Regions from separate parts of the Calidithermus timidus DSM 17022 genome, predicted to be linked through region 1. Evidence: riboswitches for the same ligand, from Rfam matches in the RefSeq annotation. Region 1 holds a riboswitch; the other holds the start of a gene.
The links. A riboswitch is a leader RNA that binds a small molecule or an ion and turns the genes downstream of it on or off. The one in region 1 is predicted to bind thiamine pyrophosphate.

Region 2: linked by a shared signal. The riboswitch ahead of thiE (thiamine phosphate synthase) and the one ahead of B047_RS0109480 (thiamine ABC transporter substrate-binding protein) in region 1 are both predicted to bind thiamine pyrophosphate.

What each region holds. Positions count from the first base shown of each region.
Region 1 covers NZ_KB890697.1:77,561-85,098, forward strand. The annotation lists gene B047_RS0109465 (undecaprenyl-diphosphate phosphatase) at 1-129, opposite strand, end outside; gene ispD (2-C-methyl-D-erythritol 4-phosphate cytidylyltransferase) at 194-835, shown strand; gene ispE (4-(cytidine 5'-diphospho)-2-C-methyl-D-erythritol kinase) at 823-1,659, shown strand; TPP riboswitch at 1,700-1,798, shown strand; gene B047_RS0109480 (thiamine ABC transporter substrate-binding protein) at 1,846-2,889, shown strand; gene B047_RS0109485 (ABC transporter permease) at 2,894-4,441, shown strand; gene fba (class II fructose-1,6-bisphosphate aldolase) at 4,462-5,379, opposite strand; gene B047_RS0109495 (type IV pilus twitching motility protein PilT) at 5,656-6,768, opposite strand; gene B047_RS17235 (GGDEF domain-containing protein) at 6,858-7,538, opposite strand, start outside.
Region 2 covers NZ_KB890700.1:49,413-56,950, reverse strand. The annotation lists gene B047_RS0113260 (peptide ABC transporter substrate-binding protein) at 1-1,087, shown strand, start outside; gene B047_RS0113255 (ABC transporter permease) at 1,191-2,201, shown strand; gene B047_RS0113250 (ABC transporter permease) at 2,210-3,415, shown strand; gene B047_RS0113245 (DUF6812 domain-containing protein) at 3,432-4,001, shown strand; gene B047_RS0113240 (carboxypeptidase-like regulatory domain-containing protein) at 4,010-4,768, opposite strand; TPP riboswitch at 4,888-4,994, shown strand; gene thiE (thiamine phosphate synthase) at 5,054-5,680, shown strand; gene thiS (sulfur carrier protein ThiS) at 5,667-5,873, shown strand; gene B047_RS0113225 (thiazole synthase) at 5,876-6,664, shown strand; gene B047_RS0113220 (NAD(P)/FAD-dependent oxidoreductase) at 6,661-7,538, shown strand, end outside.

The sequences.
Region 1 (7,538 bases):
GAAGTTGTCGCTCTCGATGGGGATGCCCAGCAGGTGCGCGGCCAGGGTGAGGTGACCGGTGGAGGAGATGGGCAGGAATTCGGTGAGGCCCTCGAGCACGCCCAGCAGGATGGCTTCCCAAAACGTCACGCCCAAGAGCCTAACACAAAGCCTCTATGAGAATGTCTAGCTTTTTCTGGTAGCCTTTGGGCTGATGTCGCTCTCGGTACTCCTTCCCGCCGCCGGTTCGGGCGAACGCCTGGGGCGCGGCCCCAAGGCTTTCCTCGAGGTCGGAGGCAAGACCTTGCTCGAGCACGCGCTCTCGGCCTTCGCCTGGGCCGAGGAAATCCTGGTAGCCCTACCCCCCGGCCACCCCCAGCCCCCGCGCTCCGGCGTGCGCTTCGTGGCTGGAGGCCCAACCCGCCAACAAAGCGTGTGGAACATGCTGCGCGAAGCCACAGGCGACGTGGTGCTGGTGCACGACGTGGCCCGGCCCTTCGTGGTGCGGGAGGCCGTCGAGCGGCTGCTGAAGGCGGTGGGCCAAACGGGGGCCGCTACGTTGGCGATCCCGGTACCCGACACCTTGGTGGAGGAACGCTCCAGCTCCTACGGCGCGGTGATCCCGCGCGAGCGCTACCGGCTGGTGCAGACCCCGCAGGGCTTTCGACGCGAGTTGCTGCTCGAGGCCCACCGCGAGGCCATTCGCCTGGGGCAAGATTACAGTGACGACGCACAGGCCGTGCTGGCCCTGGGCCATCCGGTGGCGCTGGTCGAGGGCGACCGCCGGATGTTCAAGCTGACCTACCCCGAAGACCTCGAGCTCGCCGCAGGGCTGGCCCGCACGTGGAACTGCTAGCGCCTGCTAAGGTCAACCTGGGCCTTTCCGTCGTGGGGAGGCTCGAGAGTGGCTATCACGAGTTGCACACCCTCTTCGCCGCGCTGGACCTGGGAGACCGGCTCAGCGTCGAGGCACGCCCGAGAGGGATCGGGCTCGAGGTCATCGGTGCCGACCTCCCCACCGGAGCGGACAACCTGGCCTATCGGGCGGCGCAGGCCTACCTCGAGGCCGCCGGGTGGCCCGGTGGGGTGTGGGTGCGGCTGGAGAAAAAGCTCCCGCTGGCCGCCGGGCTGGGCGGGGGCTCCTCCGACGCGGCGACGGTGTTGCTGGCCCTCTCCAGGCTCTACCCTGCCCCCCTCGACCTTCCCAGCATCGCCCGGAAGCTGGGGGCCGACGTGCCCTTCTTCCTGCTGGGCGGCATGGCCGAAGGGCGGGGCGCGGGGGAGCGCCTACGGCCGGTGGAGGTCGTGGAGGCCCACTTGGTGCTGGTCAATCCGGGCATCGCGGTTTCGGCGGCGGCGGCCTACGGGGCCCTCCGGCCCGAGGAGTGGGGGAGCGAGCTCAACATCGGCGGCATCCTCGAGGCCCTCCGCTTGGGCCGCGATCCGCCCTACTGGAACAGCCTTGAGGCTCCCGTCTTCCGCCTCGAGCCCGCCATCGCCGAGCTCAAGCTCCACCTGAAGTCCGTAGGGCTGCGCGGGGTGCTGATGTCGGGCTCGGGCTCGAGCGTCTTTGGCCTGGCCCACGATGCCGACGAGGCCCTTTTCTTTGCCCGAGAGCTTCAAGAGCGCTTTCCCCGCTTCTGGGTGCGCGCGGCGCGGACGGTGGGAAGCCAATTGTAGAAGCCCCCTCGCCGGGGACCGGAGGCGGGGTGTATATTCATGGGGTCATCGGGGGTGCTTGGCTCAGAGCCAGGCTGAGAGATACCCTTGGAACCTGACCCGGTTAGGACCGGCGTAGGGAGCGTGACGGGAACAGAGCAAGGCCAACGTGCCTTCGGCCCCCTCCGGTGACAAGGGGGATTTTTTATGTTCAAAAAGCTTCTTCTGGCGACGCTGACCCTGCTGGGGTTGGCCCAGGCGCAGCAGCTCACCATCCTGAGCCACGAGAGCTTCAACCTCGACAAGAAGCTGGTGGCCGAGTTCGAGCAGAAAAACGGCATCAAGCTCCGCTTCCTCAAGGCAGGCGACGCCGGGGAGATGTTAAACAAAGCCATCCTGAGCAAGGCGGCCCCTGTGGCCGACGTGATCTACGGCTTCGACAACTCCCAGCTCTCGCTGGCCCTCGAGGCCGACATCCTCCAGCCTTACGCCTCCCCCGTCCTCCCGGCGCTGCGCCCTGAGTTTGTGCTCGACCGGAGCTACCGCGCCCTGCCGGTGGACTACGGTTACGTGGCGCTCAACTACGACAAGGCCTACTTCAAGGACAAGCCCCTACCCCAAAGCTTCGCCGAGCTGGCCAAGCCCGAGTTCGCCAAGCTGCTGGTAGTGACCAACCCGGCCACCTCCTCGCCGGGGCTGGCCTTCCTGCTGGCTACGGTCAAGACCTTCGGCGAGGACGGCTACCTCGACTTCTGGGCCAGCCTGCGCGACGGTGGGGTGCGCGTCGAGAAGGGCTGGAGCGAGGCCTACTATACCGCTTTTTCCAAGTCCGGCGGCGACCGCCCGCTGGTGGTGAGCTATGCGACCAGCCCCGCCGCCGAGCTGTTCTATTCGGAGAAAAAGCTCGACGAACCCCCCACGGGCAACCTGCTCCTGCCGGGCAGTTCCTTCCTGCAGGTGGAGTTCGTGGGCATCCTCAAGGGCACCAAGCAGCCCGCTGCCGCCCGTAAGTTCGTGGACTGGCTGCTCTCCAGGCCCGTGCAGGAGAGCATCCCCACCGAGATGTGGATCTACCCCACCCGCAAGGACGCCAAGCTGCCCGAGGTGTTCAAGTGGGCCGAGGTGCCCAAAGCCCCGGCCACCCTCGAGCCCCGGAGCATCGCCCAAAACCGCGAGCGCTGGGTGAGCGAGTGGACCAAAGTGGTGCTACAGGGACAATCGCCCGAGGCGGTGAAGAAGGGACGAAAATAGCTGCATGCGCCTGAGCCCTCTGCTGGCCCTGCCCGTGCTGCTCTTCTTGGCGCTGGCGCTGGGCTATCCGCTGGCGCGGGTGCTGCTGCTGGGTCTGGGGGAGGGTCTGGGGGAAACCCTGCGGAACCCATACTACTGGGGACGGCTGGGGTGGAGCCTGGAGTACGGGATGGCCTCGAGCCTCCTCACCACCCTGCTGGCCCTGCCCCTGGCCTACGCCTTCCGCTACCGCTTTCCAGGACGGGAGGCCCTGCTCTCGCTCTCGACGGTACCCTTCGTACTGCCCACCATCGTGGTGGCCCTGGGCTTCCTGGCCCTGGCAGGTCCCCGGGGCCTGCTGGGGCTCAACTTGCAGGGAACACCCTGGATTTTGCTGTGGGCTGCGGTGTTTTACAACCTGGGCCTGGTGCTGCGCCTGCTGGTGGTGCTGTTGCCCGGCCTCGAGACCCCCCTGGCCGCCGCCCGCACCCTGGGCGCATCGCCCTGGCGGGCCTACCTGCGGGTGGGTATTCCCCTGCTGGCTCCGGGATTGCTGGCCGGGGGTGGCCTGACCTTCCTCTACACTTTCAGCAGCTTCGGGCTGCCGCTGGTGTTGGGGGGACAGCGCTATGCGACGCTCGAGGTGGAGATTTACAACCTACTCAGCTACCGCCTGGCCTTCCCCGAGGCCACCGCGCTGGCCCTGGCCCAGCTCACCGTGAGCGCGGGGGTCACGCTGCTGTACCTGTGGGCCCAGGCCCGGCTGGCCTTGTCATTGCAACCTGAGGCAGGCCCCCGGCCCCTCCCGCGCCCCAAAGCCTGGGCGCTTGCGCTGGCCCTGTGGCTGGGGTTTGCCCTGCTCTACGCCCCCTTGCTGGCCCTGCTGCTCAAGGCGCTGCAAAGCCCCTCGGCCTTCACTACCGTCTGGAACAGCGACGATTTCACCCCGGCAGGCGAGGCTTTGTGGAACACCCTGCGCTTCGCCGGGCTGACCCTGCTGCTGGCCCTTCCCATCGGTTTTCTCTACGCCTACGCGGTCTGGCGCGGTGAAGGGCCGCACCCGCGCCGCTTGGGGCCTCGCTGGCTCGACCTGACCGGGATGCTTCCCCTGCTGGTCTCCCCGGTGTTGGTGGGGCTGGGCTATCTGCTGACTTACCCGCAATTGAGCGGCTCGCTGCTGCTGCTGATCGCGGCCTATGCGCTGCTGAGCTACCCGCTGTTGAGCCGTGCGCTGCTCCCGGCGCTGCGGGCCATGCCGAAGAGCGCACTCGAGGCCGCCCGCACCCTGGGTGCCAGCCCCTGGCGCCGTCTGTGGCGCGTGGAATGGCCCCTGCTCCAGCCCACCCTGCGCTCAGGAGCAGCCCTGACCCTGGCCGCCGTGATCGGGGAGTTCGGGGCCACGCTCATCCTGCGCCGTCCGGAGTGGACTACCCTCTCCCTCGCCATCTACGAGCGCCTGGGACGGCCCGGAGCCACCCCCTTCGCCGAGGCGCTGGCCTTGTCGGTCGTGCTGGGGCTGCTGGCAGGCGGGGTGTTCTACCTGCTCGACCGAGGACGGGGCACGGTGGGCTAGGGCGGGTACAGGGCCCGGCCCTACGCCTTCCCCGCCGAACCGAAGAGCTCCATACGGGCTTTGACGATCTTTTTCATCTCCTCGCGGGCTGGGCCCAGGATCTTGCGCGGGTCGAACTCCTTGGCGCTGCCGCCCAGCACCTCGCGCATGACCGCTACGAAGCCCAGGCGCAGGTCGGTGTCGGTGTTGATCTTGGCGATGCCGGCCTGGATGCCCTTCTGGATGTCCTCGGGGTGGATACCGGCGGCCTCGCCGATCTCGCCCCCGGCGGCGCGGAAGCGCTCGACGAGTTCCTGGGGCACACTGCTGGCCCCGTGCATCACCAACGGGTTGGGAACAGCGGCGGCGATGGCCTTGATGCGCTCATGGTCGATGAAGGGACGACCCTTGCCTTTGTAGGCCCCGTGCGAGGTGCCGATGGCCACAGCCAAATAGTCGGCACCGGTGGCGTCCATGAACATCTTGGCCTCCTCGGGGTTGGTCAGGAAGGCATCTTCGGCGCTCACCACCACGTGCTCCTCCACCCCGCCCAGGCGGCCAATCTCGGCCTCCACGCTCACGCCCAGGGCGTGGGCGGCCTCCACCACGCGCTTGGTCTCGCGGATGTTGGTCTCGGTGTCCTCGTGAGACTTGTCGATCATCACGCTGGTGAAGCCCATTTGGATGGCCTTGAGGCAGGACTCGTAGGAGGAGCCGTGGTCGAGGTGGATGCACACCGGCACCCGCGCGTCGCGGCCGAGCTCGCGGGCCATGGTCACCAGGGCCTTGCCGCCGTACTTCATGGCCCCTTCGGAAAGGGCCAGCAGCACCGGGCTCCTGGCCTCCTCGGCGGCCTCGAGCACTGCCTGCACGAACTCCATGTTGTTGACGTTGAAAGCCCCCACCCCATAGCCCTCTTTGCGGGCCTTGCTGAGAATTTCCATTCCGGTTACGAGCATCGTATCCTCCGGGGGACAGTCTAATACCAGATTCGGTTAGTTTGTCACCGAATGGTGACGAACTAACCCGACCGAAGGGAGTGCTCTGGGATTCAAAAAGATAGCCTCTGGGTTTTGGTTTTGAAGAGTATCTTTTTGAATCCGGTATAACGTACACCCGCCGGGCGCGGGTCGTACACCTTACGCAAAACGCCCATACCCCCGGCGCCGGGGGAAGGGCTCCCCACGCTACGAACCCTCAGCCTTTGGCTGAGCATCGAGGGCCAATGGCCCTCTTCAGTACGCTCTTCCCGTTGCCTTGGTGAGCAACAGCTTGAGCTCGTGAGGGCTGGTGGCGGTGAGCTCGGCGTCCTCGAGGCTGATCAGACCCTCCTGGTAGAGCCTGGAGAGGTGTTGCTCGAAGGTCTGCATGCCGCGCAGGTTGTCCTGCGACATGAACTCGCGGATTTGCGGGGTCTTGTGCTCGTCCTTGATCAGCTCTCGGATCAACGGGGTCGCCAGGAGCACCTCCAACGCCAGCACCCGCCCCCCTCCATCGGCGCGGGGCACCAGGCGCTGGGAGAGGATACCCAGCAGCGACTCGGCCAGCAGGATGCGGATCTGGGTGTGGTCTTGCGGGGGGAAGAAGTCGATGATGCGGTTGATGGTGCGGGTGGCGTCGAGGGTGTGCAGGGTGGAAAAGACCAGGTGCCCGGTCTGGGCAGCCATGATCGCGGCCTCCACCGTCTCGCGGTCGCGCATCTCTCCGATGAGGATGACGTCGGGGTCCTGGCGCATGGCGTACTTCAAGCCGGTGAGGAAGGAGTCGGTATCCACGCCAACCTCGCGCTGCACGACCAGGCTCTTCTTGTGCTTGTGCAGGTACTCGATGGGGTCTTCAATGGTGATGATGTTCTTGGCCGAGTGGAGGTTGATGTAGTCGACCATCGCGGCCAGGGTGGTGGTCTTGCCCGAGCCGGTGGGGCCGGTCACCAGCACCAGGCCGCGCTCCTGGTTGGCCAGGCTCTCCATCACCTCTTTGGGCAGGCCCAGCGCCTCGAAGCCGGGAATGGCCTCGGAGACCACCCGGATCACCATGCCCATGCTGCCGCGCTGGTGCAGCAGGTTGCAGCGAAAGCGGGCCAGTCCCGGAAGGGTGAAGGCGAAGTCGAGTTCCTTGCGGTACTCCAGCTCTTCCTGCTGCTCGGGGGTCATCAGGGCCTTGGCGAAGGTCTCGATGTCCCCCTGACTCATCACTTTGTTGTTAAAAGGCTTGAGTTTGCCGTAGACCCGCATGGTGGGCGGAGCTCCGACCTGCAGGTGGATGTCCGAGGCCTGAGCTTGCACCATGGCCTTGAGCATCTCGAGGATTGAAGTGGATTTCGAGCTCATCGGGGCTACCTCGGCCATAAGCTAATGCTAGTTCAAGCTAGCTTGCGCCTTTTGCCTTCCTTACCAAGGGCGCACCAGAGCTTAACTCTGCATTAAGGGTCGGGGCTTCAGTTGACGTTCTCACCGCGCATGTCCAGCTTTCCAGTGTATTTCATGCGGTACATCGCGGCGTCGGCTTTGACCAATAGAGCCTCGAGGCTCTCTCCCCGCCGCGGTTGCACACAGCCCACGTCCCCCTGGACCTCGACCAACCCCACCGAGGTTTGGAAGGGGTGGTCGAAGGTTTCCATCAGCCGCTCGGGCAAGTCCGGCGAGGCGCTGGCCACCACGAACTCGTCCCCTCCGTAACGCAGCACCAGATCCTCGCGGCGTACGGCAGCCTTGAGGCGATCGGCCACACCCTTGAGCACCTCGTCCCCCACGGTATGGCCGTAGGTGTCGTTGATGGTTTTGAAGTTCTTGAGGTCTACGAAAGCCAGCACAAAGGGCTTATTGCCCCTGATCCAGTCATCCAGCCGGCTCAGCCCCGACCTGCGGTTGAGCACCCCGGTCAGGGGATCGCGCTCGCCGATGTAGCGCTCGGCATGGATCCCACGCGTGTTGAGGGCGAACATCGTCAGGCCGACGGCGTGGGCCAGCAGGTAGGAAAAATAGCCCGGGTGGCCATAGCCCACCACCCCCAGCACCGCCACGGCCCCCAGGTAAGGCACCGCCTCCCAGCGCCGCACTCCGCGGTCGTTGCCCGCCACAATGGCGCTGTACAGCCAGATATAGACGATGAAGACCAG
Region 2 (7,538 bases), on a different contig from region 1:
GTACGTGCAGAAGGTGGTCTACCGCTTCATCCAGAACACCAACTCCCTGCTGGTGGCCATCCTGGGGGGCGGCATCGACGCCACCTCCTCGGTTGCCCTGACCTTTGACCAAGGGCGCAGCAAGCAGCTCACCAGCCGCGCTCCAGGCCGCTTCGATATCTGGTTCGTACCGGGGGCCATCTGGGAGCACATCGACATCAACAAGTTCACCAACTGCCAACAGGTAGCCGACTTGCAGCTCAACGACGTACGCACCCGCCAGGCGCTGCTGTACGCCATGAACCGCGAGGGCCTGGTCAAGGCCTTCTTCGATGGGCTCCAACCGGTGGCCCACACCTGGATCGCCCCGGTGAATCCCCTCTCCAACCAGAAGGTGCAGACCTACCCCTACGACCCCAACAGGGCCAAGCAGCTCCTGGCCGAGCTGGGCTGGAGGCCGGGGCCGGATGGCATCCTGCAGCGCACCGTGGGCAACCGCACCGTGCGCTTCGAAATCGAGTTCGTGACCACTGCCGGCAACGCCGTGCGCGAGCGCACCCAGCAGTTCTTCGCGGAGAACCTCAAGCAGGTGGGCATCGCGCTCAAGATCAACAACGCCCCCTCCTCGGTGGTCTTCGCCGACGACTTCATCCAGCGGGCCAGCGAGTGCAAGTGGACGGGGATGTTCGAGTTCGCTTGGATCTCGAGCCTCTCCGAAGACGGCAGCCTCTTCCAGTACAAGAACCTCAACACCGGGGCCATCTTCGTACCTACCAAGGACAACAACTACCAGGGTCAGAACATCGGCGGCTGGCGCAACGACCAGTTCGACAGGCTGACCAGCCAGGGCACCATCGAGTTCGACGAGGGCGAGCGCAAAGATCTCTTCGCCCAGGCCCAGGAGATCTGGGCTAGGGAAGTGCCGGCCCTGCCGCTTTACTTCCGCTCCAACCCCTACGTGGTCAAGAAGGGCCTGGTGAACTACGTAGTCTCGGCCTACTCCGGCGGTTTTGGCTACCCAGGCTGGAACGCTTGGGAGATTGGCTGGGAGAGCCGGGGAGCCCAGAAGAGGTGGGACCAGGCTAGGTACGCCCCCTCCGCCCGGTAGTTCACGGTGGCTTCAGAACAACTTAGACTGAGGCCCGCCCCAGGGCGGGCCTCGCTTTCGGGCATAGGTCGAAAAGGTAATATAGGGACAAACTGAGGAGATAATGTTTGCTTACACGGTACGCCGGCTGCTTCAGATGGTGCCGCTTTTGTTCGCGGCCTCGGTGGTGATCTACGCGCTTCTGGCCTTGCAGCCGGGGGATCCATTGGACCAGTTGCGTCAGGCCAACCCCCGCATCACCGCCGAGCAGCTCGAGGCCCTCAAGCGCGCCTACGGTCTGGACCAGCCCATCTACGTGCGTTACTTCAAGTGGCTGGGCCGGGCGTTGCAAGGCGACCTGGGCCTCAGCCGCGACTACGGCATCTCGGCAGCGCAGTTCATCTTTCAGCAGCGCCTGCCCTACACCCTTCTGCTCTCCGGGCTGGCTCTGCTGATCTCCCTGGCGGTGGCCATCCCGGTGGGGATCTTCTCGGCGGTGCGGCAGTACTCCACCGCCGATTACGCCATCACCACCCTGGCTTTCATGGGGTACTCCATGCCGGTCTTCTTCTTGGGCATCCTGCTTTTGTTCTTGTTCACGGTCTGGATTCCCGACCACCTCGCCTTCTTCCCCCGCTTCCCCATCGGGGGGGTGCCCAACCTGCTGTGGTCGGACGTGCGCTCGGGCAACGTGGGGTTTTTGGCTTTCCTCGGGCAGTGGGCCTGGCACCTGGTTCTGCCGGTTCTGGCCCTCTCGGTGATCCAGATGGCCACCTATACCCGCTTCATGCGAGCCAGCCTGCTCGAGGTGCTGAACCAAGACTTCGTGCGCACTGCTCGAGCCAAGGGGTTGGCCGAGCGCAAGGTGCTCTATAAACACGCCCTGCGAAACGCCCTGATCCCTATCGTGACCGTGGTGGGTCTGGCCATACCCGGGGTTCTGAGCGGGGCGGTAATCACCGAGACCATCTTCTCCTGGCCGGGCATGGGACGGGCCATCTTCGACTCGCTGGTGGCTAAGGACTACAACGTGGCCATGGCCGCCCTGGCTTTCCTGGCCTTTCTCACCGCCCTCTTCAACCTGATCACCGACCTCATGTATGCGGTGGTAGACCCCCGCATCCGCTACAGCTAGGAGGTGCCATGCTAAGCGTCGCTCATCCTGCCAAACCTCAAAGCGCCTGGGCCCTAGCCTGGCGCCGCTTCCGCAAGCACCGCCTGGCCATGGGCGCCCTGGTGGTGGTGCTCCTTCTGGTGCTGATGGCCCTCCTAGCCCCCCTGCTGGCCCCCTACGACCCCACCGCCCAACCCACCGGAGGCGATCTGGCTTCCTTTTACTTTCAAGGCCCCAGCCGCGAGCACTGGCTGGGCACCGACGACCTAGGCCGCGACGTGCTCTCACGCATCATCTACGGCTCGCGCATCTCGCTGCTGGTGGGCTTCACCGTGGCCATTTCGGCGGTGATTTTGGGGACCATCTTGGGCACGCTGGCCGGCTATTTCTCGGGCCGCCCCCTGCGCTTTTACGTAGGCCCCCTGGCCCCTCAGGGTTGGCACCCTCCCCTCTTCGCCTTGTGGCGGGTGATCTCCTGGGTGCTTTTCTACGCTTTCCTCTACTTCGTGGCCCGTCTGAGCTGGATGCTGGCCTCCGACGCGGTGCGGGCCGTGCTGGGGGGAAGCTGGACTCCGGGCAACGCCCTCTCGAGCCTGGCCCTCCTACTGGTGTGGGCCCTGGTGGCCCTGGCCGCGGTCTGGGGCTTGTGGGGCCGGTTGCAGTTGGACCTAGACATCGTCATCAGCCGCCTGATCGACTTCATGCTGACCATCCCTACCCTGCCGCTGCTGCTGGTGCTCTCGGCGCTGCTGCGCGACCCTGGGGTGGCGGTGGGCCGTTGGGCCGAGGCCCTCTTCGGCAGCGCGGCCAGCGTGTTCATCATCATCAGCATCCTGGTGATCTTCGGCTGGATCACCATCGCCCGGCTGGTGCGCGGGGCCGTCCTCTCCCTGCGCGAGCAGGAGTTCGCCGCCGCGGCTCAGGCCCTGGGGGCTTCCGAGGCTCGGGTGATGTTCCGCCACCTGGTACCCAACGCCATCGCCCCCATCATCGTGCAAGCCACCCTCGAGGTGGGCAATGCCATCCTGGTCGAGGCTGCGCTCTCCTTCTTGGGCTTCGGCATCCAGCCCCCCGTCGCCACCTGGGGCAACATGCTCACCAACGCCCAGGAGTACATCTTCAGCGCCCCCTGGCTGGCCCTGGCACCGGGTTTCATGATCTTCCTCACGGTGCTGGCGTTCAACTACCTGGGCGACGGCCTGCGGGACGCGCTCGACCCCAGAAGCCGCTTGTAGCTGTTACAGTTAAGCCGTGTACCGACAGCCGCGAGAAGCTTTCGAAGCCCGCGTGCATACCGCCGAACACCGCATCTACGGGCAGATCTACCTGATCCCCGGCAGCGGCACGGCGGACCTTCTGAACGCCGAGGGCAAGGCGTACCTTCCGGTAACCGGCGCCCTGCTGTATCAAGCGGGCCATAAGCACCCTCCCGAGGCCGGTGAACTCAAGGCCAGCAGTGCCTTCGTGGCCCTGCAGAAAACACAGCTGCGTTGGCTGGTGGGGGGCCGACCGGCCACGCTGCGCACCTCCAGGGCCATGCTGGAGAAAAAACGGCTGGCCCTGCTGTATGGCTCGTACTTGCTGGCCGGAGATCTGGAGATCCCTAAGGGAGTGCGGCTTTCGGACTATCTTTCCTCCACCAAGCCCTTCCAGACGCTCTACGCGGCGGGCCTATACCTTTTGCAGCCACAAAAACCCGTCGTGGAGCTCGAGCCCTACGAGACCTTCGAGTTCGTGACGGTCAACCTACACCAGACGGCGGGGGTGATCGAAGCCCCCGCCCCTTCCGGTCAGGATACGCGGCTTACCCTGTTTGGCTGAGTGGCCGGCTACTGGCGCTTGAGCAGGTAAACGGTCAGCTCGCGGTTGTTGCGCAGCTGAAGTTGGAACTCGAAGGGCTGGTACCCGGCGGCCTCGATGCGAAGGGTGTATTCGCCGGCCTCGAGCCCCTGAAACACCACCTCCGCCCCGCTCCGGGTGTCGACCGCGAGGCCAGCGCGGCTCAGCTCGACCTGGGCACCCTCAATCCCCGTGACCACCTTGAGCAAGCAGGGGCACAGCGCGTCGCTGCTGACCACCCCCACCCGCTCTTGCGGCATCGTGGGCTCAGGGGCGGAGGTTTCGTCGGTGGGCGGTGAGGTCTGCGGGGTTTGGGCAGGGGTTTGAGGGGCTGGCGCGGGCGGCTCGGTGAGAGTGGGCTGCGTGGGGGGCGGGGTCTGGGGTTCTGTCGCGGTGGCGGGGGGGTTCTCGAGCAAGGCCACCGGGTTGGTGTTCCAGGGCTGGGCGACGTTGAGAGCGGGAAACAAAAACAAAGCCAGCACCAGACCCACGAACATGGTGGTCATTTTTCCCCGCACCCTCGAGGGCAGAAACAGCGCCAGCAGGAAAAGACCCACCCCCGCCAGGCCCACGATCAAATAGGCCTGGCCTTGACGCCACAGGCCCAGCGAGGGGATCAGCAGCGAACCCAGGGCCAGCCCGATCAACAGGAGCACCGCCCCCACCCTGGGATTGCGCGAGAGCGTGAGCAGGCTGACGAGGAACAGGAGCGCTCCGAGAATTCCACCGAACCAAAAGACCATTTCCATGCGCAACCTCCTCGAATGGCCGCTGGTTTACTTATAACACACAGCAGCTCGGGTGAAACTCTTGCTGGTTACAGGGTTGCCATCCTTGACGGGGGTGTTGACGGCCTGATAACGTTGATCTGATCGGCTAGGGGTGCCCCCGCGGGGGCTGAGAACAGGGTGACCCCTGTAACCCTTGGAACCTGATCCGGTTAGTACCGGCGGAGGGAAGCCCATGGAGAAATCTTTCCAACCCAACATATACCCCATTCCTCCTGGCCCTTCGCCGGTCCAGGAGGTGGTTTTTTGTTAGGAAAGCTGTATCTGGTCGCGAGCCCCCGACCCGGCCAGCCGGAGGCGGAGTTGCTGGGCCGCCTCGAGGCCGCCCTGGACGGCGGGGTCGAACTGCTGCAGCTGCGGGCCAAGGACCTCGAGGCCCAGGCTATCCTCGAGCTCGGTGAAAAGCTGCGGGAGCTGTGCGGGCGTTACCGGGTGCCGCTGGTGATCAACGACCGCCCCGACCTCGCCACCGTACTGGAAGCCGAGGGGGTGCACCTGGGACAGGGGGACCTGAGCGTGGCCCAGGCTCGGCGCTTCTTCGCGGGCTGGATTGGTCGCAGCACCCACGCAGCTGAGCAGGCCCTGCGGGAGCAGGCCGCGCTCGAGGGGAGTGAGGGCTATCTTTCGGTGGGGCCGGTTTGGGAAACCCCCACCAAACCCGGGCGGCCTGCCACGGGCCTGGCGTACGTGCGGTGGGCGGCGCAAAACCTTCGGGTGCCCTGGTTTGCCATCGGGGGCATCGACGAGCACACCCTACCCAAGGTGCTGGAGGCTGGAGCCCGACGGGTAGCGGTGGTGCGGGCCATCCTGGACGCCCCTCATCCCCAGCAGGTCGCCGCGCGCATGCGGAGGTGGCTGGATGGTCTGGATTAACGGCAAGGCCGTGGAGGCCGAGGGAAAGAGCCTGAGCGAGGTCGTCGAGGCCGTGTGCGGCCAGCGGGGAATAAGCCTCGAGGCGGTCGCCGTGATGCTCAACGACGAAATCTGGGTCAAAGGCCGCTGGCCCAACCGCCCCCTGGCGGCGGGGGACGTGGTGGAGGTCGTGGCCATGATGCAGGGGGGCTAGCCGTGAGTGAGCTGGTGATCGCAGGTCAGCGCCTGAGGGGCCGCCTGTTCGTGGGCACGGGCAAGTACCGCGACTTCGCGCTGATGCAGGAGGCGCTCGAGGCCGCCGGGGCCGAGGTGGTGACCGTCTCGATCCGGCGCGTCGAGGTGGGGGCGGCGGGGCACCAGGGCCTGCTGGAGGCGCTGGACTGGCAGCGCTACCGGGTGCTCCCCAACACCGCCGGAGCCCGCACGGCCGTCGAGGCTTTGCGCCTGGCCCGGCTGGGGCGGGCCATCACAGGGAGCGACTGGGTGAAGCTGGAGGTGATCCCTGACCCCACCTACCTCCTCCCCGACCCCCTGGAGACCCTAAAGGCGGCGGAGATCCTGTTGCAGGAAGGTTTTGTCGTCTTACCCTACATGGCCCCCGACCTGGTCCTGGCCCGGCGCCTGGCCGCTTTGGGCACGGCCACGGTGATGCCCCTGGCCGCCCCCATCGGTTCGGGCTGGGGGGTGCGGACCCGGGCCCTTCTAGAGCTTTTCGCTCGGGAAAGGACGGCTTTGCCCCCGGTGGTGGTGGATGCGGGACTGGGCCTCCCTTCCCACGCGGCGGAGGTCATGGAGCTGGGGTTGGATGCCGTGCTGGTCAACACCGCCATCGCCGAGGCGGAGGATCCCCCGGCCATGGCCGAGGCCTTTAGGCTGGCGGTGGAGGCGGGAAGGAAGGCCTTTCTGGCGGGGCCCATGCGGCCGAGGGAAGGGGCAAGCCCATCCAGTCCCACGACCGGCGTTCCCTTGGGGAGGGAGGGGTGAGGGCCGAGGTGGCCGTGGTGGGGGCGGGGATCATCGGGGCCCTTACGGCCTATGAGCTGGCCAAGCGGGGCCTCGAGGTCCTCCTCCTGGATGCGGAAAAGCCCGGGGCCGCCACCCTGGCCAGCGCCGGCATGCTGGCCCCCTACCCCGAGGGGCTTTCAGGGGAGCTCTTACAGGCGGGCCTCTTGGCCCTTACCCATTACCGAGACCTCGTGGCCGAGTTGGGGGAAAAGGGCTTCCCCGTGGAGGCGGGTTTTTCCGGCACCTACGTGGCCGCGCTAACCCCGGGGGAGAAGGAGGCCTGGGAGGCCGAGGCCCCCCTACCCTACCCGGTGCGGGGGGGCCTGGGGGCCAGGGCCTTTCCTGGAGGGTACGTGCACCCTAAGGCCCTAAGGGAGGCCCTCCTTGGGGTCCTGAGGGGCATGGGGGTTCCTTACCTGAAGGCCGAGGCCACGGGGGTTGGGGAGGGAAAGGTCCTCCTCGCCGAGGGGGAGGTACGGGCCCGGCGCATCCTCCTGGCCGTGGGGGCCTGGGGGGAGCGGTTCGGTCTCGGGGTGCGCCCCCTCAAGGGGGAGGCCCTTCTCCTGGAAGGCCCCTCCCCACCCGCCCCCCTTTTCGCCGGGGAAGGCTACCTCCTGCCCCGGGAGGGTGGGGTTTACCTGGGGGCCACGGGGAGGGAGGAGTGGCAAGAGGGTGTGGACCTCTTTGGGCTGAGGTGGCTTGCGGATTACGCCCACGAGCGGTTCCCCGCTTTGGGAGGGTCCCGCTTCCGGGGGGTGGTCTTCGGCTACCGGCCCCTGGGGGAGGTTTTTGTGGGGGAGGTGGGGGAGGGCGTCTACGCGGCCACGGGCCACGGTAGGAACGGCGTCCTCCT